DNA from 3 places in the Streptomyces sp. NBC_00285 genome. Region 2 is predicted to be linked to each of the others. Evidence: riboswitches for the same ligand, from Rfam matches in the RefSeq annotation. Region 2 holds a riboswitch; each other region holds the start of a gene.
What was found. Region 2 has a riboswitch for cyclic di-AMP ahead of OHT57_RS41130 (LysM peptidoglycan-binding domain-containing M23 family metallopeptidase). Riboswitches for the same ligand answer to the same signal wherever they lie in the genome.

Region 1 (9,822 bases), 4.4 Mb from region 2:
ACACCGACCTGTACGCACTCGGCGTCGTGCTGCACGAACTGCTCAGCGGCGACGTCCCGTTCGCCGGTTCCACGGCGCTCGGCGTGCTGCACCGGCACCTGTACGAGCCCCCGCTGCCCGTGCGCCGCAGCCGCCCCGAAGTCCCCGAGGCGCTGGAGGCACTCGTTCTGCGCCTGCTCGCCAAGGACCCGCAGCACCGCCCGGCCTCCGCGCAGGACGTCTACGAGGACCTGTCACCGCTCCTGCCCACGCTCGGCACGCCCACCGGAGCGCCCCTCGACCCCACGCGCCCCTTCCTGCGTCCACACGCCCCCTGGCCGGACCGCGCACGCACGCCCGCGCCCCAGCCCGCGCCGGTCACCCCCGTTCCGGAGAAGGCCGAGAAGCCGGATGTCGCGCGCGCGGTCGACGAGGTCAAGCGGCTGCTCGGCGAGGGCCGCATCACCCAGGCCGTCGACATCCTCGGCGGCATCCTGCCCGCGGCCGCCGAACAGCACGGCGTGCACTCCCCGGTCGTCCGCACCCTGCGCAAGCAGTACGCGGCCACCCTCATGGACGACGGCCAGTACCGGCGCGCGCTGCCCGAACTGCGCCGCCTCGCCGACGAACGCGCCGCCGAGGCGGGCCAGGCGGACCCGCAGTCACTGCGCTTCCGCTACGACGCCGCCCAGTGTCTGGAACAGCTCGGCGAACCGGCGGCGGCCCTGGCCGAGTACCGTGCGCTGCTGCCGTACTACGAGAACCAGTACGTCGCCGGCGGCCCCGAACTCGCCCACGACGTCCGCCGCCGCATCGGCCACCTGCTCCTCGCCCTCGGTGACCGCGCCGCCGCCCACGACACCCTCGCGCGACTGCTGCACGACGTGGAACGGCTGCAGGGGCCCGGGCAGCCGCTCGCGGTGGAGATCCGCCGGACGCTGCAATGGCTGAGCCAGGTGCGCGGCTAGAATTTTCCGCTCCCTTGGGAAACCGGTGAACCACAGGGGCCTACGTTTCCGAAAGGCATGGTCGGCGCCGGATAGCTTTACGCTTCGTTGCAGCCATGCACGTCATGTACAGCACAACCAACAGCAGAACCAGGGGTGGGGTCGTCCATGTCCAGCCACAGGCAGTCGAAGAAGCGCAGATACGCCACGTGGGGCGTCGCCGGCGCGGCCGTCGTCGCCGGAGCGGGACTCGCCGCACAGAGCTCGATGGCCGCGACCACCTGGCCCGCCCAGAAGACGTACACCGGCCGCGCGTTCGACACCTGCGCCGCTCCCTCCCTCTCCGCCATGAAGGCCTGGCACGGCGGCCTCTACGGCGCCGCCGCCGTCTACATCGGCGGTAAGAACCGCGGCTGCGCCCAGCCCAACCTGACCGCCTCCTGGGTCAAGTCGGTCAGCACGGTCGGCTGGAAGCTCATCCCCCTCTACGTCGGCGCCCAGCCGTCCTGCCAGACGGGCTCCAGCCCCGAGAAGCTCACTGCCTCCACCGCCGCGTCCCTGGGTGCGAAGGACGGCACGGACGCGGTGGCCAAGGCCGCCGCGCTCGGCATGAAGGTCGGCAGCCCGATCTACCTGGACATGGAGTCGTACGACATCACGAACAAGGCGTGCAACGACGCCGTGCTCACCTATGTGCGCGCGTTCGGCAAGACCCTGCGCGCGAAGACGTACCGCGCGGGCTTCTACGGCTTCACCAGTTCCAGTGCCAAGGCGATCGCCAACGCGACCGACAAGACCGACCTGCCGGGCAACCTCTGGTACGCGCTGTGGGACAAGCAGAACACCACCACCGCGGACTGGCCCTTCGGCGCCAAGCAGTACACGGATCACAGCCGCGGTCACCAGTACCTGGTGAACAGCAAGGAGAGCCGCGGCGGCTACACGATCACCGTGGACCGGGACGCCTGGGACGGGCCGGTCGCGATCACCGGCTGAGAGCCGCACACGCGTGTGGGGAGGCAATGGCGCGGTGCGGGCCGCGCGGCGGTGCCCGAAGTCCCGGTGAATCGTTGGTCGAATGGCTTGGCCCCAGCCCAGCCACTGCCTACCATCGATCACCGCAAGACCTTGTGCGCCCGCCCGTCGCCCGACCACCGCCCCTCAATGAGCCGCTACGCGGCGCACCTTGCCTGCACAATCTCCTCGGGAGGCTTCCTTGCACCGCCGCCGTCGCACCGCGCTAGTCCTCTCCGCCGCCCTCGCCGCAGCGGCACCACTTCTCACCGCCTGCGGAAGCGACGCGCATCCCGGCGCGGCGGCCGTCGTCGGCAACCAGCGGATCACCGTCGCACAGCTGGAGAACCGGGTGACCGAGGTGCGTGACGCACAGCGGACGGTCGGCACGGACCAGACCGGGCAGACAGTCGCCCTCAAGGGCACGCTCGCCCGCGACGTCCTGCACAACATGGTCCTCGACCGCGTGCTGCACCGGGCGGCCGAGAACGCGGGCGTGACCGTGACCCGCAAGGAGGTCCAGCAGCTGAGGTCCGCCCTGGAGGAACAGGCCGGCAGCGCCAAGGCTCTGGAGACGGCCTGGTTCGACCAGTACGGCATCGCGCCCGAACGTCTCGACGACAACCTCCACCTCCGGCTGGAGGCACAGAAACTCGCCACCGGGCTCGGCACCGAAACCGGCACCCCCGCCTTCTGGAGCGCCCTGAGCAAGGCCTCCAAGGAACTCGACGTGGACCTCAACCCGCGCTACGGCACCTGGGACGCCAAGACGAGCACTCGCGTCGACGTGAAGACCCCGTGGGTACGGGACGTCACGGCGACGGGGAGCGAGCAGACCACGTAGCGGGGCCGCGGGGCCGCTCGGACCGGCCACCCGTCGGGGACACGTGGTGTCGTGAGGTGACGACACCACCGCATGCGGAAGATCATACGATCGCATCGCACCCCCCGGCCTGTGGACAAACCGATCTCCCCGTCGGCGGCGTGCGTTAGCTTCGAATCGTGAACGCAACCGGCTTCGAGCCCGCCCCCCACCAGGACCCCGACACGGCGTCCGCCCCCGGCCGCATCGTCCTGCTCACCACCAGCCACCGGGTAGCCCCGGGCCTGCTGTCCTGGCCCGCCTGGCAGGCGCTGCACGCCGCCGACCGTGTTCTCTGTGCGGACGGGGCCCACCCCCAGCTGCCGTATCTGCGCGAGGCGGGCATACGGGTCGACGAGACGTCCCCGACCACCGAGGAACTGGTCGGCGCCTGCGCGGGCGGTCACACGGTGGTCGTCGTGGCCACGGGCGAGGGCGAGCCGGCCCTCACGGACGGTCTGGCCCGCCTCGCCGGTTCCGGACGCACACAGATGCCCGACCTGGAGCTGCTCCCCGCCTCCTACGACCTACCGGGCGCCCGGCTCCTCGACCTCGTCCAGGTCATGGACCGCATCCGCGCCGAGTGCCCCTGGTCCTCCCAGCAGACCCACAAGGGCCTTGCGAAGTACGGCATCGAGGAGGCGTACGAACTCGTCGAGGCCATCGAGGAGGGCGACCGCGACGAACTCCGAGAGGAACTCGGGGACGTCCTGCTCCAGGTCGTCTTCCACGCCCGTATCGCCGAGGACGACCCGGACGCCCCGTTCTCCGTCGACGACGTCGCCGGCGGCATCGTCACCAAGCTCATCCACCGCCACCCGCATGTCTTCGGCGACGAGACGGCGACGACACCGGAGGAGGTCAAGGCGCACTGGCTGCGTACCAAGGCGACGGAGAAACAGCGCACCTCCGTGACCGACGGCGTCCCCCTCGGCCAGCCGGGCCTGGCCCTCGCCGCCAAGCTCACCTCCCGTGTCCGCACGGCCGGCCTGGAGGTCCCGCTCCCGGACACCGGGGGCATCGGCTACGAACTCCTCGCCCTGGCCGCCCGCGCCGAGACGGAGGGCATCGACCCGGAGGCGGCCCTGCGCGCGGCGGCGCGGGCGTACCGGGACGCGATCCGGGAGGCCGAGACACCGCACCACGCCGGATGACCACGCCGGATACGGTCGAGGCGTGACCGACCAGCCCGCCGCCACCCCCGCGACTCCCACCCCCACGAGCCCAACCCCTGAGACTCCGGCTCCCGCGACTCCCGCCGCCGCGAGCCCCACCCCCGAGACGACCACCCCCGCGACTCAGGCGTCCGCAACCCCCGTCCCCGCGAGCCCCACTCCAGCGGCGCCCTCCACCCCCACAACCCCCACCCCCGAGCTGTTCTCCTGGGAGTTCGCCACCGACCCCTACCCCGCCTACGCCTGGCTCCGTGAGCATGCTCCCGTGCACCGGACCCGCCTCCCCAGCGGGGTGGAGGCATGGCTGGTCACCCGGTACGCCGATGCCAAGCAGGCGCTCGCCGACCCGCGGCTCAGCAAGAACCCGGCGCATCACGACGAGCCCGAGCACGCCAAGGGCAAGACCGGTATCCCGGGGGAGCGCAAGGCGGAGCTGATGACGCATCTGCTGAACATCGACCCGCCGGACCACACCCGCCTGCGACGGCTCGTCAGCAAGGCGTTCACGCCCAGGAGGGTCGCCGAGTTCGAGTCGCGGGTGCAGGAGTTGACCGACCGTCTCATCGACGAGTTCGCGGAGAAGGGGTCCGCCGACCTCATCCACGAGTTCGCCTTCCCACTCCCCATCTACGCGATCTGCGACCTGCTCGGCGTCCCCCGCGAGGACCAGGACGACTTCCGGGACTGGGCGGGCATGATGATCCGCCACGGGGGAGGCCCGCGGGGCGGGGTTGCGCGGGCCGTGAAGAAGATGCGCGGCTATCTCGCCGAACTCATCCACCGCAAGCGGGAAGCGCTGCCCGCCGAACCGACTCCCGGCGAGGACCTCATCTCAGGGCTCATCCGCGCCTCCGACCACGGCGAGCACCTGACCGAGAACGAGGCCGCTGCCATGGCCTTCATCCTCCTGTTCGCAGGTTTCGAGACCACCGTGAACCTCATCGGCAACGGGGTCCACGCCCTTCTCACCCACCCCGAACAGCGAAACCGGCTCCAGGCGTCTCTGGCGGCTCAGGAGAGAGGGCTTCTGGAGACCGGCGTGGAGGAGCTCCTCCGGTACGACGGCCCGGTCGAGCTGGCCACCTGGCGGTTCGCCACCCAGGCGCTGCGGATCGGCGGACAGGACATCGCGGCAGGTGACCCCGTGCTGGTGGTACTCGCCGCCGCGGACCGGGATCCGGAGCGGTTCGCCGACCCCGATGTCCTCGATCTCTCCCGCCGTGACAATCAGCACCTCGGTTACGGCCACGGCATCCACTACTGCCTCGGTGCCCCGCTCGCCCGACTGGAAGGGCAGACCGCGCTCGCGACGCTCCTCACCCGCCTCCCCGACCTGCAACTCGCGGTGGATTCAGCTGATTTGCGCTGGCGCGGCGGACTCATCATGCGCGGACTACGCACTTTGCCCGTGGAGTTCACGCCCGTGCCGTAATCGACCGAGACGTCCGGGCTGGCCCGGTGAAGGGCCGCTTAAACATGACACGCACTCAAGTCTGTGATCTTCACGTGATCTACGCGGCATTAACTTGTGACAAGTGATCGAACCCCTATACGTTCACGGACCAGCGCGGTGCTCTCGTGGAGCTCCGCGCGCGTTTCTGCTCCCTCGGGAAAGGTCCCTCCATGCTCTCCGGGAACGGTCGTCACCGTCGCCCCCGTCAGGCTCCGGCTCTCCTCGTGGCAGCCGGTGTGACGGGATCAGCCATTGCGATCCCACTGCTCGGAGCGACCGGGGCGAGCGCTGCGACCGGCACCACCTGGGATCACGTCGCGGAGTGCGAGAGCGGCGGCTCCTGGAGCGCGAACGACGGCAACGGCTACTACGGCGGCCTGCAGATGTCCCAGACGAACTGGGAGAAGTACGGCGGCCTCTCGTACGCCGAGACCGCGGACCAGGCCAGCCGCAACCAGCAGATAGCCGTGGCCGAGAAGCTCCTCGACGACCAGGGCATCGCCGCGTGGCCGACCTGCGGCCTGCTCGCCGGGCTCAGCAAGGACTCGAGCGCGGCCGACGTCGACACGGGTGTGGGGAGCGGAACGCCCTCGGCCTCAGCGTCGGGTTCATCGCAATCATCCGGTTCATCCGGTTCGTCTGATTCCAACGCGTCGGACTCCGAGGACTCTTCCGGTCTGCTCGACTCGCTGGACGGATCAGCCGCGACGCCTTCGCCGTCGACCTCTTCGTCCAGCGGTGATGACGATTCCGGCAAGTCGGGCAAATCCAGTCCTTCCGGATCGGATGGATCCGACGGATCCGCCGCGGAGAGTGCGCAGCCTTCCAGCGGCTCGCCCGTTGTGAGCCCGGAAGAAGACGAAGCGGACAAGTCGTGGCAGCAGGGCGGCGCTTCGGCCCTCGTCGACGTCGGCTCCCTCGGCTCCGGCAAGCACCGCGGCGACAGCGCCGGCGAGGTCGCGACGAAGAGCGCGCCCGCCGTCGCGGGTCGCCATGCCGCACAGACCTACACCGTCCAGGAAGGCGACTCCCTCGCCTCCATCGCCGACTCCCTTGGCCTCGACGGCGGATGGCGTGCCCTCTATGCCGAGAACAAGGACCGCATCGGCTCCGACCCGAGCGACATCGCCGCCGGTCAGACGCTAGACACAGGGGCTGAATAGGGCTGAAAAGTCCAGAAAAACAACGGGAGTTCGCGTCATACTTCGCCACTGAATGTCCACTTTGGTGAAAGTGTGGGATGAGTCTCAGAAGCCCTGATCGTCTTTGAAATTCCGCCGGGCGCGTGTCTACGGTCGTGACCGCTCGGCAACCCGAGCCCCGTCGGTCGCAACGCCGAATCCTGCCAGTGGCCGAACGGGAACAGTCGTCGCGTAAAGCGCCGTAGGCAGGAGCGGGGGACCCAAGGTAAGTGCCGGGCCCAGCAGTTCACGCTGGACCGGCTTGGGGTTAAGTCGTGCACCGGGAGGTGCGCGGCCGGGCAACTCAACCGGCCCGAACCCGACAGCTCACCTCGCAGGCGTCGGTGAGGGGATCCACCATGCTGTTTTCCGGTCAGGGCAAGCACCGTCGTCCTTCCAAGGCCACCCGCGTCGCCGCGCTCGCCGGTGTCACCGGTGTCGCCATCGCCGCCCCGCTGATGGCGGCGGGCACCGCCTCCGCCGCCACCGCCTCCGAGTGGGACACCGTCGCCCAGTGCGAGTCCGGCGGCAACTGGTCCATCAACACCGGCAACGGTTACTACGGCGGCCTGCAGTTCTCGGCCTCCACCTGGGCCGCGTACGGCGGCACGGCGTACGCCTCCACCGCCAACCAGGCCAGCAAGTCGCAGCAGATAGCCGTCGCCGAGAAGGTTCTCGCCTCCCAGGGCAAGGGCGCCTGGCCGAGCTGTGGTGTGGGCCTGTCCGGCGCCTCCTACAGCGGCGGCAGCAGCTCGTCCTCCTCCGGCAACTCCTCTGCCGGCTCCTCGAACACGAGCACCCGTTCGTCCGACGAGCAGAGCGCCTCGCGTTCGTCCGAGCGTCCGGCCGCCAAGAAGAAGACCGTCACCACACCGACCGGCAAGAAGGTCAAGAAGGGTGACGGCGAGTACAAGGTCGTCAAGGGCGACACCCTCAGCTCGATCGCCGAGAAGCACAAGGTCAAGGGCGGCTGGCAGAAGGTGTTCAAGCTGAACAAGGACATCGTCACCGACGCCGACTTCATCTACCCGGGTCAGCAGCTGCACCTCAAGTAACAAGGGGTGCTCGTAGCTGAACCACAGTGCCCTCACAGCCGTGTCCTCAAGGATGAAGGCGTCGTGAGGGCCCCCCGTCCCCACGGGCTCCCCGCTCCGGTGCGTGTTCCCCCGTACGCACCGGGGCGGGGCTTTTTTCTGCCCGGTTTCCGGGAGTGTCTTTGTTCAGTTCAGAAACAATTTACCCTCGGTTCTGTCCAGGGGGCGGTCCACACGGTGGCTGATCCCCCGGAGCCGGTTAGGCTCGGTCTCGCAGAACCCACCGCGGTCCTGGCGGACCGTGTCACATCCAAGAAGGAGATGCTCGTGCCGTCCATCGACGTCGTCGTAGCCCGGGAAATCCTCGACTCGCGAGGGAACCCCACCGTCGAGGTCGAGGTCGGCCTCGACGACGGCAGCACGGGTCGTGCCGCCGTTCCGTCCGGCGCCTCCACGGGTGCCTTCGAGGCCATCGAGCTGCGTGACGGTGACCCCAACCGCTACTTCGGCAAGGGCGTCGAGAAGGCCGTCCTCGCGGTCATCGAGCAGATCGGCCCGGAGCTCGTCGGCTACGACGCCACCGAGCAGCGCCTGATCGACCAGGCGATGTTCGACCTGGACGCCACCGACAACAAGGGCTCGCTCGGCGCCAACGCCATCCTCGGCGTCTCCCTCGCCGTCGCCCACGCCGCCTCCGAGGCCAGCGACCTCCCCCTCTTCCGCTACCTGGGCGGCCCGAACGCGCACCTGCTGCCGGTGCCGATGATGAACATCCTGAACGGCGGCTCGCACGCCGACTCGAACGTGGACATCCAGGAGTTCATGATCGCCCCGATCGGCGCGGAGTCCTTCTCCGAGGCGCTGCGCTGGGGCGCCGAGGTCTACCACACCCTCAAGAAGGTGCTGAAGACCAAGGGCCTGTCCACCGGCCTGGGCGACGAGGGCGGCTTCGCCCCGAACCTGGAGTCGAACCGCGCCGCGCTCGACCTCATCGTCGAGGCCATCAAGCAGGCCGGTTACATCCCCGGCGAGCAGATCGGCCTCGCGCTCGACGTCGCCGCGTCCGAGTTCTACAAGGACGGCAAGTACGAGTTCGAGGGCAAGTCCCGCTCGGCCGCCGAGATGACCGAGTACTACGAGGAGCTCGTCGCCGCGTACCCGCTGGTCTCCATCGAGGACCCGCTGTACGAGGACGACTGGGCCGGCTGGAACGTCATCACCGCGAAGCTGGGCGACAAGGTCCAGATCGTCGGCGACGACCTCTTCGTCACCAACCCGGAGCGCCTCGCCCGCGGCATCGAGGAGGGCTCCGCCAACGCCCTGCTCGTCAAGGTGAACCAGATCGGCTCGCTGACCGAGACCCTGGACGCCGTCGAGATGGCCCAGCGCAACGGCTTCAAGTGCATGATGTCCCACCGTTCCGGCGAGACCGAGGACGTCACCATCGCCGACCTCGCCGTCGCCGTGAACTGCGGTCAGATCAAGACCGGCGCCCCGGCCCGCTCGGACCGCGTCGCCAAGTACAACCAGCTGCTGCGCATCGAGGAGATCCTCGACGACGCGGCGGTCTACGCCGGCCGCAGCGCCTTCCCCCGCTTCAAGGGCTGAGCCTTCCCCACGTCCGCTGCGCGGACCACGGGCACAGCAAGGGCTGACCCGACCCGGGTCAAGGCACAGCCCCATAGCCAGTCGTACGTACGTCCCCGTACCCGGTCCCGTACCGTGTGCGGGGACGTACGCACGTAGAAGGGGAGGCGGGACATGGCCGTGAAGGACCGGGACCGGTTCTCCACCACGACCAGGATCAAGCTGCTCGGCGAACAGACGGCGGCCCGCGTCTACCGCTCCCAGACGAAACGGCAGGCGCGCCGTTCCCGGCTGACCGGCCGGGCCGCGCTGCTGGCCCTCGTGCTGTGCACGCTGGTGGTGGCGCTGGCGTACCCGATAAGGCAGTACGTCTCCCAGCGCGCTGAGATCGCCGACCTCCAGCGGGAGCAGGCGCAGGCCGCCGCGCGGGTCGAGAAGCTGCGCGACCTCAAGGCACGCTGGCAGGACGACGCGTACGCGGAGCAGCAGATCCGGCAGCGGCTGCACTACGTGATGCCGGGGGAGACGGGCTTCATCGTCGTCGACCCGGACGCGGCCAAGCAGTCCCGCACCGACCTCGGCGCGGCCGA
Region 2 (9,822 bases):
TGGAACCTGCATAGTTCCACCCGTAGGCGTCAGTTGCCGCGGGCACTCCCCCGTTGCCGGTCCGGATCACACCCTGCCGCCCGAACCCGACCTGGGTGAGCGAGGCGTGCAGGGCGTCGGCGATCAGAGTGGGGTAGGCGGCCGTACCGTCCGCGCAGTCGGAGGTGTTCACGTCGCACAGGGCCATGACGCCCTGGGTGATCGAGTCACCGTAGAACGCCAACTGAAGCTTCTTCACAGGATGTTGAGAAAGCAGATGTCCCCTGATCCCGGTCAGCACCACCCCGGTCTCCAGTGGCGGGACCCACCGGTTCGCCCGCGAGAAGACATCCTTGACGGAGATCTCGACGGAGTGGCGCCCACGGCCGACCGCCCTGATCTCCAGGTCGGGTCGGTCGACGGCGTACGCCTCCTTGGGGCCGCCGTCGACCGACACGTAGATCTGCGCGGGCACGGTGATGGACGAGACGTCGAAGAGCGCGTGGACGGCCGGGCCGGTGAAGCGGAAGCGCAGCCGGGAACCGGAGTTGACGGTGACGGCCGCCGCAGCGGTCCGGCCCCAGCGGCCCTCATAGGCGATACGGCGATCATCGGGGCGCACGACGTCCGAGCCGCCGGAGGCGACGGCGGGCGGCACCGCGCCGACGAGCAGGCCCGCCAGGGTCGCCGCTGTCAGGAGCGTGCGTCTCATGACGGGATCCGGTCTCCGATCAGAGCCAGGTTCTGGATCGCGGCGAGGGCCCATTGGGCGGAGGAGTTGGTGGAGATCCAGGGGATCTCCTTCGTGGTCCGCAGGACCGCCGGGGTCTTGATCGTGACGGGGTTCCAGTCGTTGGACGGGAAGTAGGTGTCGTTGCCGGTCAGGAACTCGTTCCACGCGCGTGTGGCGAGAGCCGGATCGTTCTTGCGCTGAGCGGCGTAGGCGGTGATGCGCGAGTGCGCGGCGGGCAGTGCCGACTTCCAGGTGGAGCCGGTGAGTTGCTTCTTCTGGGCGTCGGAGGCGTTGTAGTACTGCGCGTAGTTCAGCCAGGCCGTGCGAAACTCCGGCTCCTCGTCGCCCAGCAGCGACACGATCTCGCTGTTGGTCTCGACGAGTCCGAAGACAGCGCTGAGATGGGAGACGTTGACGGCCGTGTCGGTCGTCACGGCGAACTTGCCGGTGTCGGCGTCGAGGAGACCCGTTCCCGTGAAGAAGCCGTTGGGCTGCGCGGCGATCGTCCGCAGGGAGTTGACGAGTTTCGCCTTCGCCTCGGCCGCGCGCGGGCCGCCCCGCTCCCATTCGGTGAGCCAGGCCGCCGACACCCCACCCCAGTCGGTGCCGAAGCCCACCGACAGGGCGTGCCGGTCGCCGGGCTCGTAACCGTCGGTGCGGACCTTGCGTTGCGGGTCGACCTCCAGGAACGTCAGCTCCACGTCGACGAGTTCGCTCAGCAGGTCGCCGGTGCGTTCGTCGCCGGTGAGGAAGTAGTGGAAGCGACGGTTGGCGGCCGTGGAGATACGGACCTGTTTGGCGCTGTCCGCCCAGTGCTGCACGCCGTGGCGGGTGCCGAGGCCCGCCCACTTGCCGAGGTGGTAGACGTCGACCTCACCGGTGTGCCGGGTCATCGCCTCCACGAACCGGAACGCCTCGGCGGAGCCGGTGCGCAGGAAGTGGTACCAGAGCCAGAGGTCGGTGCCCAACTCGGAGTTGTCCCAGGCGAATCCGCCGATGTCGTAGCGCCAGACGTGCCGGTCGTTGTCGTAGGTGTGCTGGACGTCGCCGTAGTCGAGGAAGCCGTACCAGCGGCGCTCCTCGCGCTGGTCGCGGTAGTAGGCGAACAGGTCGTCGAGGTGGTCCTCGATCGCCGCGCGGGCCTTCGAGGAGCGGTCCACGGGCGCCCAGTCGCCGAACACGCCCGCGGAGCGCAGCCGTTGGGGCGAGGCCACCAGCAGTGGAGGAGCGGCCACCGCCTTCGCCTGAGCCGCCAGAGCGGCGGCGGACGGAGTCTTCTCCAGTGCCCAGAAGGTCAGTTCACTGGTCCGGGCGATGCCGTACGGGGTGCCGAAGCCGGGCTCGTAGTCCTCGTACGTGATCTCCAGACCGCCGTCGGACTGCTCCTCGTAGGTGTCCTGACCGAGGCCGTCGTGGTAGAAGCGCAGGTCGAGGGGCTGGGCCTCGGGCGAGTAGAGCCAGAGGGTGACCTCGGCGGCGTCGGAGGCCGCGCCGCGGACGTCCAGCTGGGTGGGGTGGCGCTGCCAGAAGTCCCTGAGACCGAAGGAGAGTCCGCCGCTCGCGCCGCCGACGTATCCGAAGCCGGTGGCGCGCTGTCCGGCCGCGGCCGTGATCCAGCCGTACCCGGCCTTGGTCCGCTTGCGCACGAGGTAGCCGTCGGCGGTCGGCTGGGTCAGGGTGTAGTCGCCCCACCGCGGGATGTACGCCAGCCGGCTCGACACCCGGGTGTCCCAGGTGACGGTGTCCGGAAGCCTCTCGCCCGCGATCTGCGCGGCCCGCACTGCGGCTCCCGGGTCGCGGCGCAGCCCGGTGACGCCCTGGACGGCCTCGCTGAACAGGCCGCCGCCCGAGTCCGCGAACCGCACATGGCGGTCGTACGGCTGGTCGCTCAGCGGCACGGTGAAGCGGACACCGAGCCCGCGCAGGAAGTCCCCCCGGTCGGAACCGGGCTGCTGTTCGCCGTCCCAGACGAAGGTGTGCACCAGACGGAAGGATTCCGCACCGGCGGAGAACGCGAACCGCAGCACGAAGGGCAGCCAGGCCCTGCCGCCGTGCCGGTGCCGGCCCTCGACCCGGATCACGGCACGGACGGATCCCTCCTGCTCGACCGCGATCTTCTCGATCCGGCCGGCGAAACCGTCGAGGTCCGCGCCCTCACGCACGGACTCCTGCCGCAGGGCGACCAGCCGCCCGTCCCGGGCGATCTCGGTCGTACCGCGCCGGATGCTGCGTATGACGGTGTCGGAGCCCCTGGCCTCGAAGACGGCGGTGATCACGCCGGTCGACACCTCGATGCGGCCGCTCCTCCGGCCGACCTCGACCCGGTGAACGGGAGCGGCCGGGCTGCCGGCGCTGAGTACGTAACGGTCGGCCTTGGGCGCGTCGGGCGCTATCGCGTGTGCGGTCCACTTCACCGAGCCGTCGGGCCAGTAGCCGGTGACCCAGCTCTGGACCGGGACCTCGTCGCCGCCGGAGGTCGCGAGCCGGAACGGCTGCTCCGGGCGATGGGTGCCACGAGCCCAGGGGACTCCCCAGGTGGCACCGGCGTGGACGTCGGGGGCCGAACCGTCCAGCCAGTGGAGTTCGGTGGCGTCGCCGTCCGCCGCTGTGGCGGCGTGGGACACGGCCCAGGAGAACTGGGTGAGGGCGGCCGCGGCTGCGGCGCCCTTGAAGACGGTGCGTCGGTCGACGCCGGACACAGTGACCTCCGAAGGCCGCAGAAAGCGCTTGCACAACTATGGAGTTCACTGTGTCCCCACCCTCCCCCGCCTGTCGACGCTACGAGCATGTCTGCCACAAGACCGCAATGAAGTGATCATGAAGGCGCAAGGACACTCAGCAGGGAACACCGAAGGCCGGACCCGGGGATCGGGGTCCGGCCTTCGGTGGCACAGGGGCGTCAGCCGACGGCGACGCCCTTCGAGCGGAGGTAGGAGACCGGGTCCACGTCCGAGCCGTAGTCCGGCGTGGTGCGGATCTCGAAGTGCAGGTGCGGGCCGGTGACGTTGCCGGTCGCGCCGGAGAGGCCGATCTGCTGGCCCTCGGTCACGGTCTGGCCGGCCGAGACGGAGAGCTGGGACAGGTGGGCGTACTGCGCGTAGTAGCCGTCGTCCAGCTTGATGACGACCTGGTTGCCGTAGGCGCCGCCCCAGCCCGCGGAGACGACCGTGCCCGCGGCGACGGCCTTCAGCGCGGTGCCGGTCGGGACGACGAAGTCCACGCCGGTGTGATAGCCGCTGGACCACATGCTGCCCGCCACGCGGTAACCGGTGCCGATGGTGGCACCGGAGACCGGAAGGGTGTAGCCGCTGGAGCTGGTGGTGTCGGAGCTCCGGGTGGCGGCAGTCGAGTTCGACGACGACTTCGCCTCGGCCTTCTCGGTCTTCGAGGAGGCCGACGAAGAGGAAGCGGAGGACTCGGTCCTCGCGGTGCTCGTCGTGGCCCTCTTGCCGATCGAGAGCTTCAGACCGGGGTGGATGAGCGAGGGGTCCTCGCCGACGGCCTGGCGATTGTCGGCGTAGAGCTTCTCCCAGCCGCCGGTGACGTTCTGCTCGTCGGCGATCTTCGAGAGATAGTCACCGGTCCGCACCGAATAGGTGCGCACGGTCGCGGCCTTCTTCTTCGTGGCTGTCTTTTCGGCGGTCTTCTCAGCGACCTTCTGCGTCACCGGAAGCGACTGAACGGCCTTTTCCGACACCGACTGCGAGGTGGCGGCGTGAGCACCGGTGGCCCCCATGAGCGGGAGGGCGAGTGCGGCACCCCCGGTTCCGGCGACGGCGATCGAGCGGGTGAAGCGCTGGGGCTTCGGACGGCGGTGCTTACCCTTCGCGGGCATGGCGAATTCCTCTCCGGCGCCTGCGAGGTGAGCTGTCGGGTGCGGACTGGAGATGTCCGGCCGCGCCGAGGCGCGACTTGACCCCAAGCCTGTTCCGGAGACCGGAACAGGCGGTACTGCCTGTGGGTCCCCCGCTCCTGCCGTGTACGGGTGAGTGTGGGCGGAATCCGTTCGGCGGCAGGATTAGGCGTCCGACCGGATCGGTGGTGAACGTAAGCGAGCAAGACGCAAAGGGACAAGTGGGAGGTTCCCTGTGAATGCGTTTCTGTTGATCGCCTACGGGAATTGACAGTCACCCTGAGTGCATCGGATGCCCGATTACCGACCCGAATCCCCTTGAAAACCACAAGAATTACGTGAACATGACCAGCGACACACCGTCACGGATATGACGCTCCTCACGTCACGAATTCACAGGAACCCATATCCCGGAAGGAGTTGGAAGGAAACCAGCAATTCGGACAGAGGCCCTAGATGCGACGGAGTCGGATAACCGTCGCATCAAGGTCACCCCGCAAGCCGGTGGAAAGTCCGTGATGCAGCAATACAGCCCCTCGGTGAACTTCGCCCGTTTCGAGGCATTCATACGACGCCGTCGGGTCGAGTCCACGCAGCCGCAACGCCTGGACGGGCTCGCCGTACTGCTGCGCCTGGAGCCAGGCGAGGACGACGGCCTCGTCCCCGAGGACGTACTGCACCGCACTGAGCCCGCCCCGCGGAGGCCGCAGCCGGTAGAGGTCGCCGCGCTGCACCACGGGCCGGATCTCCTTGTAGAGGTCCACCCACTGACGGGCCTCGGCGAGCTCCTCCTCGGTCCACTCCTCGAGGTCCCCGCCGACGCCGAGAACCCCGGCCATCGCACTCACGAACCGGAACCGAAGAGAGCTCACCCGGCCGTTGAGCTGGGTGTTGGGGCTGTCGGTGACCCAGGCGGCCATCACCCGCGCGGGATGGACCTGACTGAATCCGTACTGGATGGCGAGGCGGTCGAGCGGGTCGGTGTTGTCGGAGGTCCACACCTGGTCGGTGCGGCTCAGCACCCCGAGGTCGATCCGGCCGCCGCCACCCGAGCAGGACTCGAAGGCAACGCCGGGGTGAGCCTCGCGCAGGCGGTCCAACAGGGCGTAGAAGCCGCGCACATGGTCGACCCACAGGCGCTGCGGGTACGGGTCGCCGGGCCAGCCCGCGTCGGTGAAGCAGCGGTTGAAGTCCCACTTCACATAGTCGATCGGGGCCGAGGAGAGCAGCGTGTCCAGCTGCTCCCACAGGTATTCCTGGACGTCCTCACGCGCGAGGTTCAGTACGAGCTGATTACGGAACTCCGTCCGCTTTCGTCCCGTCTGGTACTGCACCCAGTCCGGATGGGCGCGGTAGAGCTCGCTGTCCGGGTTGACCATCTCCGGCTCGACCCAGATGCCGAACTGCATGCCGAGCGAGCGCACGCGGTCGGCGAGTGGCTTCAGGCCGGCCGGGAAGCGGTCGGGGTTGGGCTCCCAGTCGCCGAGCCCGGCCCGGTCACTGGTACGGGTGCCGAACCAGCCGTCGTCGACGACGAACAGTTCGACGCCGATCGCCGCGGCCCGCCTGGCGAGGGTGCCCTGCTGCTCCTCGGAGATGTCGAAGGTCGTGGCCTCCCAGGAGTTGAACAGCACGGGCCGGTCCTGGTCCGCGTCCGGGATGACGTACGCCCGTTGCCAGGCGTGCCAGGCCCGGCTCGCGCCGCCGAAGCCACCGTCGCTCCAGAGGCCGGCGAAGACGGGCGTCGTGAACGACTCCCCGGCCGCCAGGCACAGCAGGCCGGAGTCGTCATAGCCTGCGCCGCCGGTGATCTGCACACGCGCGTCGGGGAGTTGGGCCACGGCGATCCGCCAGGACCCGGACCAGCCGAGGGCGCAGCCGTAGACCTCGCCGTGCTCCTCGGTCGCGTCGGTGTCGAGGGCGACCCACGGCAGGTGCTGGTGCCCGGTGTGGCCGCGGCGGCTGCCGATCACCTTCTCGCCGTAGGTGAGGGGGGCCTGGGTGAGCTGGGACTCGGCAGCCCAGCGGCCGTGGAGCTGGGAGAGCCGCCAGCCGTCCTCGCGGTCGGGCAGGGTCCAGGTGGCCGAGTCGGCGCGCAGCAGCTCGACCGGTGCCGGGCCCTGGTTGTCCAGGGTCACCCAGCGCTCCAGGACGTCGTGGCGCATCCGGTAGTGCAGTGTCACGGTCAGCCCGGCGTCCCGGAACCGCAGCCGAAGTTCGTCGCCCTCGGTGTCATAAGCCTCGAAGCTCCACTCGGTGCCACGCCGCTCGTCCGTGCGCACGGACAGGGCGGGACGGCTGAAGCGGGGGCCGCCTTCGACCGGGTACTCCTCGTGCCCGTCGAGCGGGGCCTCGAAGGGCCGGTACTCGGGCAGCGGGCGGGCGGCGAGGGCCTCGGCGTCGGCGAGGGCGATCCTCGGGCCCCAGTGCAGGTGCAGCAGCTCGTCCTCGGCAGTGAGGTGCAGGGCGTAACTACTGGCCGACCCGGACAGAATCCACGTACGGCCGTTCTCGGCGATCTCCAGCATCGTGCCCCTCACAGATTCGAACAGGTGCCATCAGGTGTGCTCAGGCACCAACATCATCAACGGCCACGAGCCCGGCTGCAACGCCTGTGGACGACTGATTGCCAGGGCTGTGGACAACTCATTGCCCCAGGAACACGTGTCGTATCGTCGAGAGCGTGCCCGTCGACGAGCAGCGTCGGCGGTGACCGGCTGGGAGGAACCCCGTGACGCAGCAGATCCCGTCGACCGAACCCGAACTGGCCGCTGTCCGCAACTTCCGTGATGTGGGCGGAATGCCGACGGTGGACGGACGTCGGGTGCGGTACGGAGTGCTGTTCCGCAGCGGTCACCTCGCGCACGCGACGGAGGACGACGCCGCGTTCCTGTCCTCTCTCGGCCTGCACACGGTCTTCGACTTCCGTAACGAGGCGGACCAGAAGCTGGAGGGCATGGACGTCGAGCTGGCAGGGGTGCGCAATGTGAACCTCCCGCTGAGCGACCCGGCCGACGGCGTGGAGTTCTGGAAGATGGTCCGGGACGGCGAGCTCGACCAGCTGCGCGAGATCCTCAGCGACGGCAAGGGCGCGAACCGGATGATCAGCTCCTACCGCAGGATCATCAAGGAGCGCACCGCGGAGCACTCCCAGGTGCTGCGCTCCCTCGCCGAGGACAGCGTGCCCGCCCTGATGCACTGCGCGGCCGGCAAGGACCGTGCGGGCCTGTCCATAGCCGTGACCCTGCTCGCCGTGGGCGCCGAGCGCGAGGCGATCGTCGCCGACTATCTGGAGTCGAACGCCAAGCACCGGCGGTACAAGGTGCGCCGCAGTGGTGACGACGTCGCCACCGCCTACTCCCCCGAGGTCATGGAGCTGCTCAGCCCCCTCTTCGACGCACGCGTCGAGTATCTGACGGCGGCCTTCGAGACCATCGAGGAGACGTGGGGCAGCGTGGACGCGTACCTGGAGCAGGGCCTCGGCCTCACCCCGGAGATCCGCGAGCGCCTGCGGGAGCGGCTCCTCGACTGAGCTGTGCGGCCGCCCCTGCCGCCCTGCCTCTGTCCGGGAGCCGGAGCAGCGGCTACTGCCCTGCCCCCACCGCGAAGAGGAAGTAGATGAAGGCCGCGAAGACGTGGCCGGCCGCGAGGTAGATGATCAGGCGCACCCACAGGGCGCGGGGAAACTTCTCCTCCATGTCGGTCATGGTGTCTCTCCAAGGTTCGGGCCCAGGCACAGCGTGGCCGTGGGACTCTGCAAGAGGGTGTGGACGAACAGGAGCTCGACGCCGTCGGGGTCGTGGGCGGCGATGCGGTGCGGGGTCAGCGAGTCGAAGTGGGCACTGTCGCCCGGGTCGAGCCGGTGTGTGCTGTCGCCGAGGCGCAGCCGGAGCCGCCCCTTGAGGACGTAGAGCCATTCCTCGCCCGGGTGCACCCGCACGATGTCGCCCTGGGAGCCGTGCGGCACATGGACCCGCAGGGCCTGCATGCCACGGCCGGGCGCGCCCGCCTGGAAATAGGTCCAGCCGCCCGCCGCGGTCGGTTCCATGTCGCCGGAGCGCATGACGGCGTCCCGTTCGGCGACCGTCTCGCCGAGCAGTTCCGAGACCGTCGTACCGTAGATACGGGCGAGGGCCAGCAGCATCGGCAGCGAAGGCTGGCGCTGCCCGGTCTCTAGCCGGGAGAGGTGGGCGGGCGACAAGCCCGCGGCACCGGCCGCGGCCTCCAGGGTGAGGGAGGCGCGGCGGCGCAGTGCGCGGAGCTGAGGAGCCACCGAAGGCAGCTCCGTGAAGGCTTCCGAGGAGCTCATGCCTCCATTGAGCCGGAGGTTTGCCTCTGCGGCAAATTTCTTGCCTCAGAGGCAAAATACTCCCGGATTCGCTAGCGGTTGGCCACCGCCTGCTTCACCAACGTCTTGCTGAAGTCCCACATCAGCCCGCCGCCGCTGTGCGCGTCGTCCATGACGGCGGTGAAGGCGTCGACGAACCGGTCCACGTCCGCCTCCCCGACGACGAGCGGCGGGATGAGCTTGATGACCTCCAGGTGGTCCCCGGAGACCTGGGTGAGGATCCGGTGCCGCTGGAGCAGCGGGACGACGACCATCTGCGCGAACAGGCCCTTGCGTGCGGCCTGGAGCATGGTCCAGCGGCTGCGCAGCTTCAGCGACCTGGGCCGGCCGAACTCGATGCCGATCATCAGGCCCCGGCCGCGGACGTCGGCGAGCAGTTCGTACGTGTCGGTCAGCGCCGCGAGCCTGGACCTGAGCAGGTCGCCGGTGGCGCGGGCGTTCGCGACGATCTGCTCGTTCTCCATGACCGACAGGACCGCGAGGCCGGCCGCCATCGCCTGGGCGTTGGATCCGAAGCTCGCCGAGTGCACCAGCACCCGGTCCATCGAGGAGTAGACCTTCTTGAAGATCCAGTCCTTGCCGAGGGTGGCGCCGACCGGGACATAGCCGCCGGAGAGCGCTTTGGCCACGCACACCAGGTCGGGTTCGACGCCGTCCTCGTGCTGGTAGGCGTAGAAGTCCCCGGTCCGGCCGAGCCCGGTCTGCACCTCGTCGGCGATGAGCAGCGCCTTGTGCCCCCGCAGCAGCTCCTGCGCGGCCCGCAGATAGCCGGGCGGGGCCTCGAGCACGCCCTTGCCCTGGATCGGCTCGACCACCAGGGCGGCCACGTCGCCCTTCTTCAACTCCCTTGCCAGGGCGTCGAGATCGCCGAGGGGGACGGCGGTGTCGGGCAGCAGGGGTGCGAAGCCG
Region 3 (9,822 bases), 3.8 Mb from region 2:
GACCGGAGTATCCGCATGACCGAGACCCCTGCCGCCACCCAGCGCTCCCGCGTCCGCGTCCCGCTCCGCTTCGGGGACGGCTACCACGTCGACGCCGAGCTGGTCACCTTCCACGGCCTGGCCGACGGGCAGGAACACCTCGCCGTCGTCCTCGGCGACCCGGGGCCCACGCCCCTGGTGCGCCTGCACTCCGAGTGCCTCACCGGCGACGTCTTCGGCTCGGCCCGCTGCGACTGCGGACCCCAGCTGCGCGAGGCGGTCGAGCGCATAGCCGAGCGCGGCGGCGTCCTGCTCTACCTCCGCCAGGAGGGGCGCGGCATCGGCCTCTACAACAAGCTCGACGCGTACGCCCTCCAGGACCAGGGCCTCGACACCTACGCCGCGAACACCGCGCTCGGCCTGCCCGAGGACGCCCGGGACTACACGGCGGCCGCCCAGATGCTCCAGGCCCTCGGGATCGACGAACTCGACCTGCTCTCCAACAACCCCGACAAGGCGGCCCAGCTGCGCGACCTCGGCATCGGCGTCCGCGACCGGGTGCCCACCGGGGTCTTCACCACCGCCCACAACGTGCGGTACCTGCGCGCGAAGGTCCTGCAGACCCACCACACGCTGCCGCTGGGCGAGTTGAGCGAGCTCAGCGTCGGATGAGGGGGGTGTAGCCCGCTACACCCCGGTTCGGGAGGGTGCTCCCTCGTGGGGGCGGTCGGCCGGCGGAATCGTGGATCACGTCGATTCCGACCGCTGATCTGGAGGCCTCCCCCGCCATGGCAACTGTCCTTTACCACCTGGGCCGTGTGTCCTTCCGTTGGCGATGGTTCGTCGCCGTGCTGTGGATCGGGGTCCTGGGAGCCGTCGGCTTCGCCTCGTCCAAGGCGTCCACCCCCGCCGACGAGGGCTTCACGATGCCCGGCATCGAGTCCCAGAAGGCGTTCGACCTGCTGGAGCAGCGCTTCCCGGGCGCGGCGGCCGACGGGGCGAGCGCACGGATCGTGTTCATCGCTCCGAACGGCGAGAAGGTCACCGCCGCCGGGAACAGGAAGGCGATCGAGACACTCGTCGAGTCCGCGGCCGACGGTTCGCAGGTCTCCTCCGCCGTCGACCCGTTCCGGGCCGGTGCCGTCAGCAAGGACGGCACGACGGCCTACGCGACCGTCTCCTTCGAGGCCAGGGCCGACGGCCTCACCGACGCGAGCAAGAAGCACCTGGAGTCGGCGATCGACGTGGCCCGGGACGCGGGCCTGCGCGTCGAGGTCGGCGGGGACGCCCTCGCCACCCAGCCCTCCGCGGGCGGCCCCGCCGAGGTGATCGGCATCGCGATCGCCGCCGTCGTCCTGCTCATCACCTTCGGCTCGATGGCCGCCGCCGGGCTGCCGCTGCTCACCGCGGTCATCGGCGTCGGCATCAGCATGACCGGCATCCTCGCGCTGTCGAAGGCCTTCAGCCTCTCCGAGAACACCGGCACCCTGGCCACCATGCTCGGCCTGGCCTGCGGCATCGACTACGCCCTGTTCGTCGTCTCCCGCTACCGCGAGGAGCGCGCCAAGGGGCACGAACCGCGAGAGGCCGCCGGTCTCGCCGTGGGGACCGCCGGGTCCGCGGTCGTCTTCGCCGGGCTCACCGTCGTCATCGCGCTCGCCGGACTGTGGGTGGTCGGCATCCCGATGCTCACCAAGATGGGCCTGGCCGCGGCCGGAGCGGTGGCCGTCTCCGTCCTGATCTGCCTGACCCTGGTCCCGGCGCTCCTCGGCTTCTGGCCGAACGCAGTCCTCTCCCGGGGCGCCCGCCGCGACTCCGAACGCCACCGCAGGAAGCAGCTCAGGACGGAGAACGGCGGCTCCCGCTGGGCGCGGATCGTCGTACGGCATCCCCTGCCCGTCCTCCTGCTCGGCGTGGTCGGCCTCGGAGCCATGGCCACCCCGGTCCTCGACCTCCAGCTCGGGATGCCGGGCGACGAGGCGAAGGCGACGTCCACGACGGAACGGCGGGCGTACGACGCCCTCGCCGCGGGGTTCGGGCCCGGTTTCAACGGGCCGCTGACCGTGGTCGTGGACGCGAAGGGGGCCCCGGACGCGAAGACCGCCGTGGCGACGGTCGCCGAGGACATCGCCGCGACCCCGGGTGTGGTCGCCGTCTCGCCCGCCCGGTTCAACCGGGCCGGCGACACCGCGGTGCTCACCGTGACGCCGTCCACCGCGCCCACCGACGAGAGGACCAAGGACCTCGTCCAGACCATCCGTGACGAACGCGCCGGTATCGAGGCCACAGCGGACGCGAGCTTCGAGGTGACCGGCAAGACCGCGCTGGACATCGACGTGGCGCAGAAGGTGCAGGACTCGCTGATCCCGTATCTCGCGGTGGTCGTCGGTCTCGCGATCGTGCTTCTGCTGCTGGTGTTCCGCTCCCTGCTGGTGCCCGTGAAGGCGGCCTTCGGCTTCCTGCTCTCGGTGCTGGCCGCGCTCGGTGCGGTGGTCGCGGTGTTCCAACAGGGCCATGGCGCCGGGCTGTTGGGGGTGGAGACCACCGGGCCGATCATGAGCATGATGCCGATCTTCCTGGTGGGCATCGTCTTCGGCCTCGCCATGGACTACGAGGTGTTCCTGGTCTCGCGGATGCGGGAGGCGTACGTCCACGGGGACGAGCCGAAGCAGGCGATCGTCTCCGGGTTCCGGCACAGCGCGCGGGTGGTGGTGGCCGCCGCGCTGATCATGATGGCGGTGTTCTCCGGGTTCATCGGCGCCGGCGAGTCGATGATCAAGATGATCGGCTTCGGGCTCGCGGTCGCGGTGCTGTTCGACGCGTTCGTGGTGCGGATGGCGATCGTGCCGGCGGTTCTCGCCCTGCTCGGCCACAGGGCCTGGGCCCTGCCCAGATGGCTCGACCGGCTGCTGCCGGACATCGACGTCGAGGGCGAGAAGCTCACCGGGCGCCACACCGCCGCGGTCCCGGCCGCCGTGCCCGAAGAGCCCGCGCTCAGCCGCTGACCCCCTGAACCGGTGGCCGCCTCACCCCCCCCCGGAGGCGGCCACCTCTCGTTTCCCTCACGTACGGCAGACAGGACACCCTCATGCCCTCCCACGCCCGCCTCCTGGTCACCGGCCTCCTCGTCGCCTGCGGCACCCTGGCCGTCACCGTCGGCGTCACCCACTTCGACGGCGACTCCCCGGCACCCCCGGGAAAGGGCCCGTACGTCGCCCTCGGGGACTCCTACACCGCCGGGCCGAAGATCCCGGACCAGAACGGCGACCCGGCCGGCTGCGACCGGTCCGACCGCAACTACCCCTCCCTCGTCGCCGTCGGCCTCGGCCTCAAGGGCGCCGACTTCAAGGACGTCAGCTGCAGCGGGGCCACCATCGCCGACCTGGCCGGGAAACAGTCCACCGAGGACGGCACCAACCCCGCCCAGCTGAAGGCCCTCTCGCACGGCACCCGCCTGGTCACCCTCGGGATCGGCGGCAACGACATCGGGTTCGCCCGGACGATCGAACGGTGCGTGGGCATGGGGGCGCTGTACGCGCTCACGAGCGGTTTCGCGCCCGAGGACGCACCCTGCGCCCGCAGGTACGGCGACGGCGTACAGGACAGGACCGAGGCCGCCGGCGCCAAGCTCGCCGGGGCGCTCGGCGAGATCCGGCGGCGCGCCCCCGAGGCACGGGTCTACGTCGTCGGCTACCCGGCGATCCTGCCGTCGGACGCCGACCGGTGCGGCCGCGAGATGTCCCTCGCACCCGGTGACGTGACCTTCCTGCGGGAACAGGAACAGCGGCTCAACGCGGAGCTGCGCAAGCGTGCAGAGGCCGCCGGAGCGGCGTACGTCGACACGTACACGCCCTCCGAGGGCCGCGACGCCTGCTCGGCGCAGGGCACGCGGTGGATAGAGCCGCTGGTCCCGAAGAGCCCCGCGGCCGCCGTGCACCCCAACGCGCGCGGTGAGCGGGGGATGGCCGAGGCGGTACTGCGTAGGACGCGGTCGGCGCTGTGAGCGCCGGACCTCATCGGGGCGTGTGCGCCAGATACGTCAGGACCGCCAGCACCCGGCGGTGGCCGCTGTCGCTCGGCGGCAGGTCCAGCTTGAGGAGGACGTTGCCGATGTGCTTGCTGACCGCGCGCTCGGTGACGACGAGGGTCGAGGCGATGGTCGTGTTGTCGTGGCCCTCGGCCATCAGCTTCAGCACCTCGCGCTCGCGCGGGGTCAAGGAGTCGAGGGGGGTGTCGCGGCGCCGGGTGAGGAGCTCGGTGACGACCTCCGGGTCCAGGGCGGTACCGCCGGCCGCGATCCGCTCCAGCGCGTCGAGGAACTCGTCGACCCGGCCGACCCGGTCCTTGAGCAGGTAGCCGATCCCGCTGGTGCCACCGCCGAGCAGCTCGGCGGCGTACGACTCCTCGACGTACTGCGAGAGGACCAGGACCGGCAGCCCGGGGATCTTCTCGCGTGCTTCCAGCGCCGCCCGCAGTCCCTCGTCGCGGAATCCGGGAGGCATCCGCACGTCCAGCACGGCCACGTCGGGCCGGTGCTCCAGCAGGGCGGGCATGATCTCGGGGCCGGTGCCCACGACGGCCACGACCTCGTGTCCGGAGGACGACAGCAACAGGACGAGGCCCTCTCGCAGAAGGGCGTTGTCCTCGGCGATCACCACACGCACGGCAGCTCCACATCGATCACAGTCGGACCTCCGACCGGGCTGTTCACTTCCAGTGTCCCGTCGAGGGCGGCGACCCTGCGCCGCATCCCCAGCAGTCCCGATCCCTGCGACTCGTCGGCACCGCCCCGGCCCTCGTCCCGGACCCGCACGGTCAGGCCGCGCCGCGTCCGCGTGAGGTGCACCTCGGCCCGGTTCGCCCCGCTGTACTTGGCGACGTTGGTCAGCGACTCGGCCACCACGAAGTACGCCGCCGCCTCCACCGCCGCGGGCGCCCGGGTGCCGTCGGCCAGGCCGCCGTCCTCCACGCGCACCGCGAGCCCGCTGCTCGACGCCAGGGCCCGCACCGCGCCGACGAGACCTCGGTCGGTGAGGATCGGCGGATGGATGCCGCGCACAACCTGCCGCAGCTCCGTCAGCGCCTGCTCGGCCTGGTCCTGGGCGTCGTCCAGCAGTGTGCGGGCGGCGTCGGGGTCACGGTCGTAGGCCCGCTTGGCGAGCCCGATCCGCATCGACAGCGCCACCAGGTTGGCCTGGGCGCCGTCGTGCAGATCCCGCTCGATACGGCGCAGTTCGGCCTCGTGGGCGGCGATGGCGTCGGCCCGGGTCTCCTTCAGCTCCTCGACCCGCCGGGCCAGCCTGGCCTTCGGGGAGGGCATGAGCAGCAGGGCCGACCAGCGCGCCTCGGTGTCCGCGAGCCTCACGATCAGCGGCAGGACGACCGGGCTGCGGCGCAGCGCCCCGGCCCACACGCCGTCGACCACCAGGCCGACGGGCCACAGGGGGAGGGCGAGGGCGAGGAGGGCGCCGTAGAGGTAGTAGCAGACCATCCAGCGGACGTCGGTGAGCGTGCTGGGGTCCTTCACGGAGATCCGCAGCCGCTCGCGCAGGGTGCCGGTGATCGGCGTGTACGCCTCGGGGATGTCCTTGCCCGTCCACAGGGCGGTCAGGCTGCGCTTGGCTCCGGCGATCCGCCGGATCAGCAGCACCGCCTCGGGCAGCAGCCAGCAGCCGACGACCGCGACCGTGCCGATGCCGGCGATCAGCAGCACGGTGATGAAGATGTAGATGCCGAAGCACATCGCCGCGGCGACGATGAGATGCACGGTCGCCATCCCCGACCGCTGCACTGTCTTCCACATGCGGCTCACGCTAGATGATCCGCCCCGGTCGCACGGTGTAGCCCGCTACACCATCTGCCCGTCACGGGACCACGGACTCCCAGGTCGCCACACCGCACCTGGACCCCCCGCCAATACGGCAGCACCCGCCACGCCCCGCCCACACGCCCGCCTGGGCGGACGCCCGGTCCACCCGGCCAATCGGCCCAATCGGACCTGCGTCGCGTCCCCCGCCGTCCGAACCTGGCCCCATGGCCCCACGACGCGCCCCCGCCCTGCTGCTCGCGCCCCTGCTCGCCGTCCTGCTCGCCTCCTGCGGCACCGCCGACACCGGTACCCGCACGATGGCCCGCGCCCTGCCCCCGGACGCGGGCTTCACCCACCCCGGCGTGCTCGTCAGCGAGGCGCAGCTGGACACCGTGCGGGAGAGGGTCACGGCGGGGAAGCAGCCGTGGCTGTCGGCGTATCTGGCCATGCGGGACAGCAAGTTCGGGTCGTACCGGTACCGGCCCGAGCCGTACGCGAGTGTGGACTGCCCCGGCGGTGACCACGCCGACCGGCCCGCGCACGGGTGTGTGGAGGAGCGCGAGGACGCCGTCGCCGCCTACACGCAGGCCCTGCTGTTCAGCATCACCGGCAAGCGGCAGCACGCCGTGAAGGCCAGGGAGATCATGGACGCCTGGTCGGCGAGGATGCGGCGGCACACGGAGGAGGACTCCGGGCTGCAGACCGGCTGGGCCGGGTCCACCTGGGCCCGGGCCGCCGAGATCATCCGGTACGCCGACGGGGCGGGGTGGCCCGCCGACCGCGTCCGGCGGTTCGAGCACATGCTGCGGACCGCCTATCTGCCGACCGTCACCCAGAAGGTCCCCGACTACAACGGCAACTGGGACCTGGTGATGACCGACGCCGCCATCGGCATGGCCGTCTTCCTCAACGACCACAAGGCCTTCGACCACGCCCTGGAGCGGTTCCGCGAGCGCGTGCCGGCGTACTTCTATCTGGAGAAGGACGGCAAGGTCCCGCTCACCCCGCCCGGCTCCACCGTCAACACCCCGCAGAAGCTGACCACTTACTGGTTCAAGCAGACGACCTTCAAGGACGGCCTCTCCCAGGAGACCTGCCGCAACTTCAAGCACGTCGGGTACTCCCTCGCCGCCACCGCGCACATCGCCGAGACCGCCTGGCACCAGGGCGTCGACCTGTACGGCGAGGTCAAGGACCGGCTCAGCGCCGCGCTCGCCCTCCACGCCCGCTACCAGTCCGGCGAGAGGGCGCCCGCCTGGCTGTGCGGCGGGAAGGTGGACCGGAACATGGGCCCGGACCTGGAGGTCGCCCTCAACCACCTGGAGAACCGGCTCGGCGTCTCCGTCCCGGCCGCGCACAAGCTCGCCGTGAAGACCCGGCCCGCCGGGACCGACGCGCTCTTCGTCTCCTGGGAGACCCTCACCCACGCCGGGAACCCCGGCCGCTGAGACAACCCTGGCGCGAAGCACCCCGCGGATGGCGTACAGTAGTGAACACAACGGCGCGGGGTGGAGCAGCTCGGTAGCTCGCTGGGCTCATAACCCAGAGGTCGCAGGTTCAAATCCTGTCCCCGCTACTGAAACTCAGGGCCGGATTCCAGTTCACTGGAATCCGGCCCTGAGTGTTTTCCCGGTGCATCGCCCGGCATCGCATGACACGACGTGACGCGGTGTGATCGGATGAGAGCCCTCCGCGCCGACCTGACGAGCCGTCAATACCTGTGTGTTGTCCGAGGCGAGGTCAACTCGCCCGTTTTTCGACGGTCATGGGCCGTAAGTCCTGCGGGATTTCGTTAATGATCAAGCGGAACAGCTTGGAATCGAGCCCCCGGGTCTATTAACGTTCGATAACGCAGCGCGGTCGTCCCAGCCGTCACAAGAGACGGCTCCGTGCTCACGCGCCGAATTCCGCATGGAAACCGGGGAACCACCAACTTGGGGTGAATCGCTCGTATTTCGCCGTGGCGACACGGTGGGTATACGCGCGTAGGAGACCTTCCTGCTCCGAACCCGTCAGCTAACCCGGTAGGCGAGAAGGAAGGAAAGGAGCACGCCCACGTGGCGTCCAACACGCCTGCCCCCGAGGCGCCTTACGTCCCGAGCGACACCCTCGTATACGGCGGCTACCATGCCGACGACGAGGCGCTGCTCGGTGAGTGGAACCCGACCGCGGAGTCCCTCGCTCCTGTACGCGGCCGGCATCGCGTTGCCAAGCAGCGCGGCGGGGGCTTCGCCCGCAGCTCCACGGTTCTGGGCGTCGGTGTCATAGCCGCCGTCAGCGCCGGCGGAATGGCCAGCGCCAACACCGGCAAGCCGCCGGTCTCCATCTCCATACCCGACCTGCCCTCCGTGGGCTCGCTCATCTCGGACGGCTCCGACTCCTCCGCGGACGAGACGAGCGCCTTCAGCAGTGTCGGCACCGACACCGTGGAGACCACCAAGGGCACCTCGGCCTCGGCCTCGACCTCGGACGCCGGTGAGGTGCTGCGCTCGCGCATCCTGGCCCAGGCCGAGACGCAGCAGGACCAGATCGACACCAAGGCCGCCAAGGCCGTCGCGGACGCCGCCCAGAAGGAGGCGGACGCGGTCGCCGCCAAGGCGGAGAAGGAAGCCCAGGCAAAGGCCACCGCCGCCAAGAAGAAGGCGGAGGAAGAGGTCGCGAAGAAGGCCGAGACCGCGCGTCTGGCCGAGCTCGCCAAGCAGTTCACGCTGCCGACCTCGTCGTACACCATCACCGGGACCTTCGGTCAGGCCGGTTCCCTGTGGTCCTCCGGCTACCACACGGGCCTCGACTTCGCCGCGCCCACGGGCACGTTGATCAAGGCGATCCACAGCGGCACCGTCACGGAGGCCGGCTGGGCCGGTTCCTACGGCTACCGCACGATCCTCACCCTCGACGACGGCACCGAGCTCTGGTTCTGCCACCAGTCCTCGATCAGCGTCAGCGTCGGCCAGAAGGTCGGCACCGGTGACGTCATCGGCCGCGTGGGCGCCACCGGCAACGTGACCGGCGCGCACCTGCACCTGGAGGTCCACCCCGGCGGTGCGGCCACCGGGATCGACCCGATGACGTGGCTGCGGAGCAAGGGGCTCAACCCCTGAGGTTTACGACGATTTTGCGGCCGTGGCGGAAGATCCGGGTCCGGTGCTTGCGTTGACGTAGGACATGACTTCTCTTCGCAAGCTCGGCTCCTCCGACCTCGAGGTCTTCCCGCTCTCCCTCGGCGGCAACGTGTTCGGCTGGACCGCCGACGAGGCCACGTCCTTCGCCGTCCTCGACGCGTACGCCGCCGTGGGCGGCAACTTCCTCGACACCGCGGACGCCTACTCGGCGTGGATCGACGGCAACTCCGGCGGTGAGTCCGAGACCATCATCGGCAGGTGGATCGCGGCCCGCGGCAACCGCGACGACGTCCTCATCGCCACGAAGGTCAGCCAGCACCCCGACTTCCCCGGCCTGTCCGCCGCGAACATCAAGGCGGCGGCGGAGGCCTCGCTGCGGCGCCTGGGCACCGACCACATCGACCTGTACTACACCCACTTCGACAAGCCGGAGATCCCCGTCGAGGAGATCATCGGCGCGCTGGACGAGCTGGTGACGGCGGGCAAGGTGCGGGCCATCGGGGCCTCCAACATCTCCGCCGAGCGGCTCTCGGAGTCCCTCGCCTTCTCCGACCGCGAGGGCCTGGCCCGGTACGTCGCCGTCCAGCCCCACTACAACCTGGTCTCGCGCGACACCTACGAGGGCGAGCTCCAGGCCCTCGCCGACCGGGAGGGCCTCTCCGCCGTCCCGTACTTCGCGCTCGCCTCCGGCTTCCTCACCGGCAAGTACCGTCCCGGCGCCACGGTCGAGAGCGCGCGTGCCAAGGGCGGTGCCGGCAAGCACCTCGACACCGAGCGCGGCCGGCAGGTCCTCGCGGCGCTCGACGAGATCGCCGAGTCCCACGCGGCCCCGGTCGCCACGGTCGCCCTCGCCTGGCTCGCCGCCCAGCCGACGGTCGCGGCGCCGATCGCGTCCGCCCGTACGGTGGAGCA

Region 1: linked by a shared signal. The riboswitch ahead of OHT57_RS21090 (transglycosylase family protein) and the one ahead of OHT57_RS41130 (LysM peptidoglycan-binding domain-containing M23 family metallopeptidase) in region 2 are both predicted to bind cyclic di-AMP.
Region 3: linked by a shared signal. The riboswitch ahead of OHT57_RS23825 (M23 family metallopeptidase) and the one ahead of OHT57_RS41130 (LysM peptidoglycan-binding domain-containing M23 family metallopeptidase) in region 2 are both predicted to bind cyclic di-AMP.

What each region holds. Positions count from the first base shown of each region.
Region 1 covers NZ_CP108055.1:4,585,421-4,595,242, reverse strand. Annotated here, with positions in the region: gene OHT57_RS21120 (protein kinase domain-containing protein) at 1-947, shown strand, start outside; gene OHT57_RS21115 (glycoside hydrolase domain-containing protein) at 1,095-1,922, shown strand; gene OHT57_RS21110 (SurA N-terminal domain-containing protein) at 2,143-2,784, shown strand; gene OHT57_RS21105 (nucleoside triphosphate pyrophosphohydrolase) at 2,943-3,956, shown strand; gene OHT57_RS21100 (cytochrome P450 family protein) at 4,177-5,409, shown strand; gene OHT57_RS21095 (LysM peptidoglycan-binding domain-containing protein) at 5,601-6,593, shown strand; cyclic di-AMP (ydaO/yuaA leader) riboswitch at 6,800-6,967, shown strand; gene OHT57_RS21090 (transglycosylase family protein) at 6,971-7,666, shown strand; gene eno (phosphopyruvate hydratase) at 7,973-9,253, shown strand; gene OHT57_RS21080 (FtsB family cell division protein) at 9,407-9,822, shown strand, end outside.
Region 2 covers NZ_CP108055.1:8,968,895-8,978,716, reverse strand. Annotated here, with positions in the region: gene OHT57_RS41140 (GDSL-type esterase/lipase family protein) at 1-691, opposite strand, end outside; gene OHT57_RS41135 (exo-rhamnogalacturonan lyase family protein) at 688-3,411, opposite strand; gene OHT57_RS41130 (LysM peptidoglycan-binding domain-containing M23 family metallopeptidase) at 3,612-4,547, opposite strand; cyclic di-AMP (ydaO/yuaA leader) riboswitch at 4,552-4,720, opposite strand; gene OHT57_RS41125 (alpha-galactosidase) at 5,018-7,093, opposite strand; gene OHT57_RS41120 (tyrosine-protein phosphatase) at 7,297-8,097, shown strand; gene OHT57_RS41115 (DUF6126 family protein) at 8,150-8,272, opposite strand; gene OHT57_RS41110 (helix-turn-helix domain-containing protein) at 8,269-8,874, opposite strand; gene OHT57_RS41105 (aspartate aminotransferase family protein) at 8,946-9,822, opposite strand, start outside.
Region 3 covers NZ_CP108055.1:5,185,024-5,194,845, reverse strand. Annotated here, with positions in the region: gene OHT57_RS23860 (GTP cyclohydrolase II) at 16-651, shown strand; gene OHT57_RS23855 (MMPL family transporter) at 768-2,984, shown strand; gene OHT57_RS23850 (SGNH/GDSL hydrolase family protein) at 3,068-3,982, shown strand; gene OHT57_RS23845 (response regulator transcription factor) at 3,993-4,643, opposite strand; gene OHT57_RS23840 (sensor histidine kinase) at 4,631-5,782, opposite strand; gene OHT57_RS23835 (alginate lyase family protein) at 6,013-7,236, shown strand; tRNA gene OHT57_RS23830 (tRNA-Met) at 7,291-7,364, shown strand; cyclic di-AMP (ydaO/yuaA leader) riboswitch at 7,677-7,834, shown strand; gene OHT57_RS23825 (M23 family metallopeptidase) at 7,846-8,889, shown strand; gene OHT57_RS23820 (aldo/keto reductase) at 8,954-9,822, shown strand, end outside.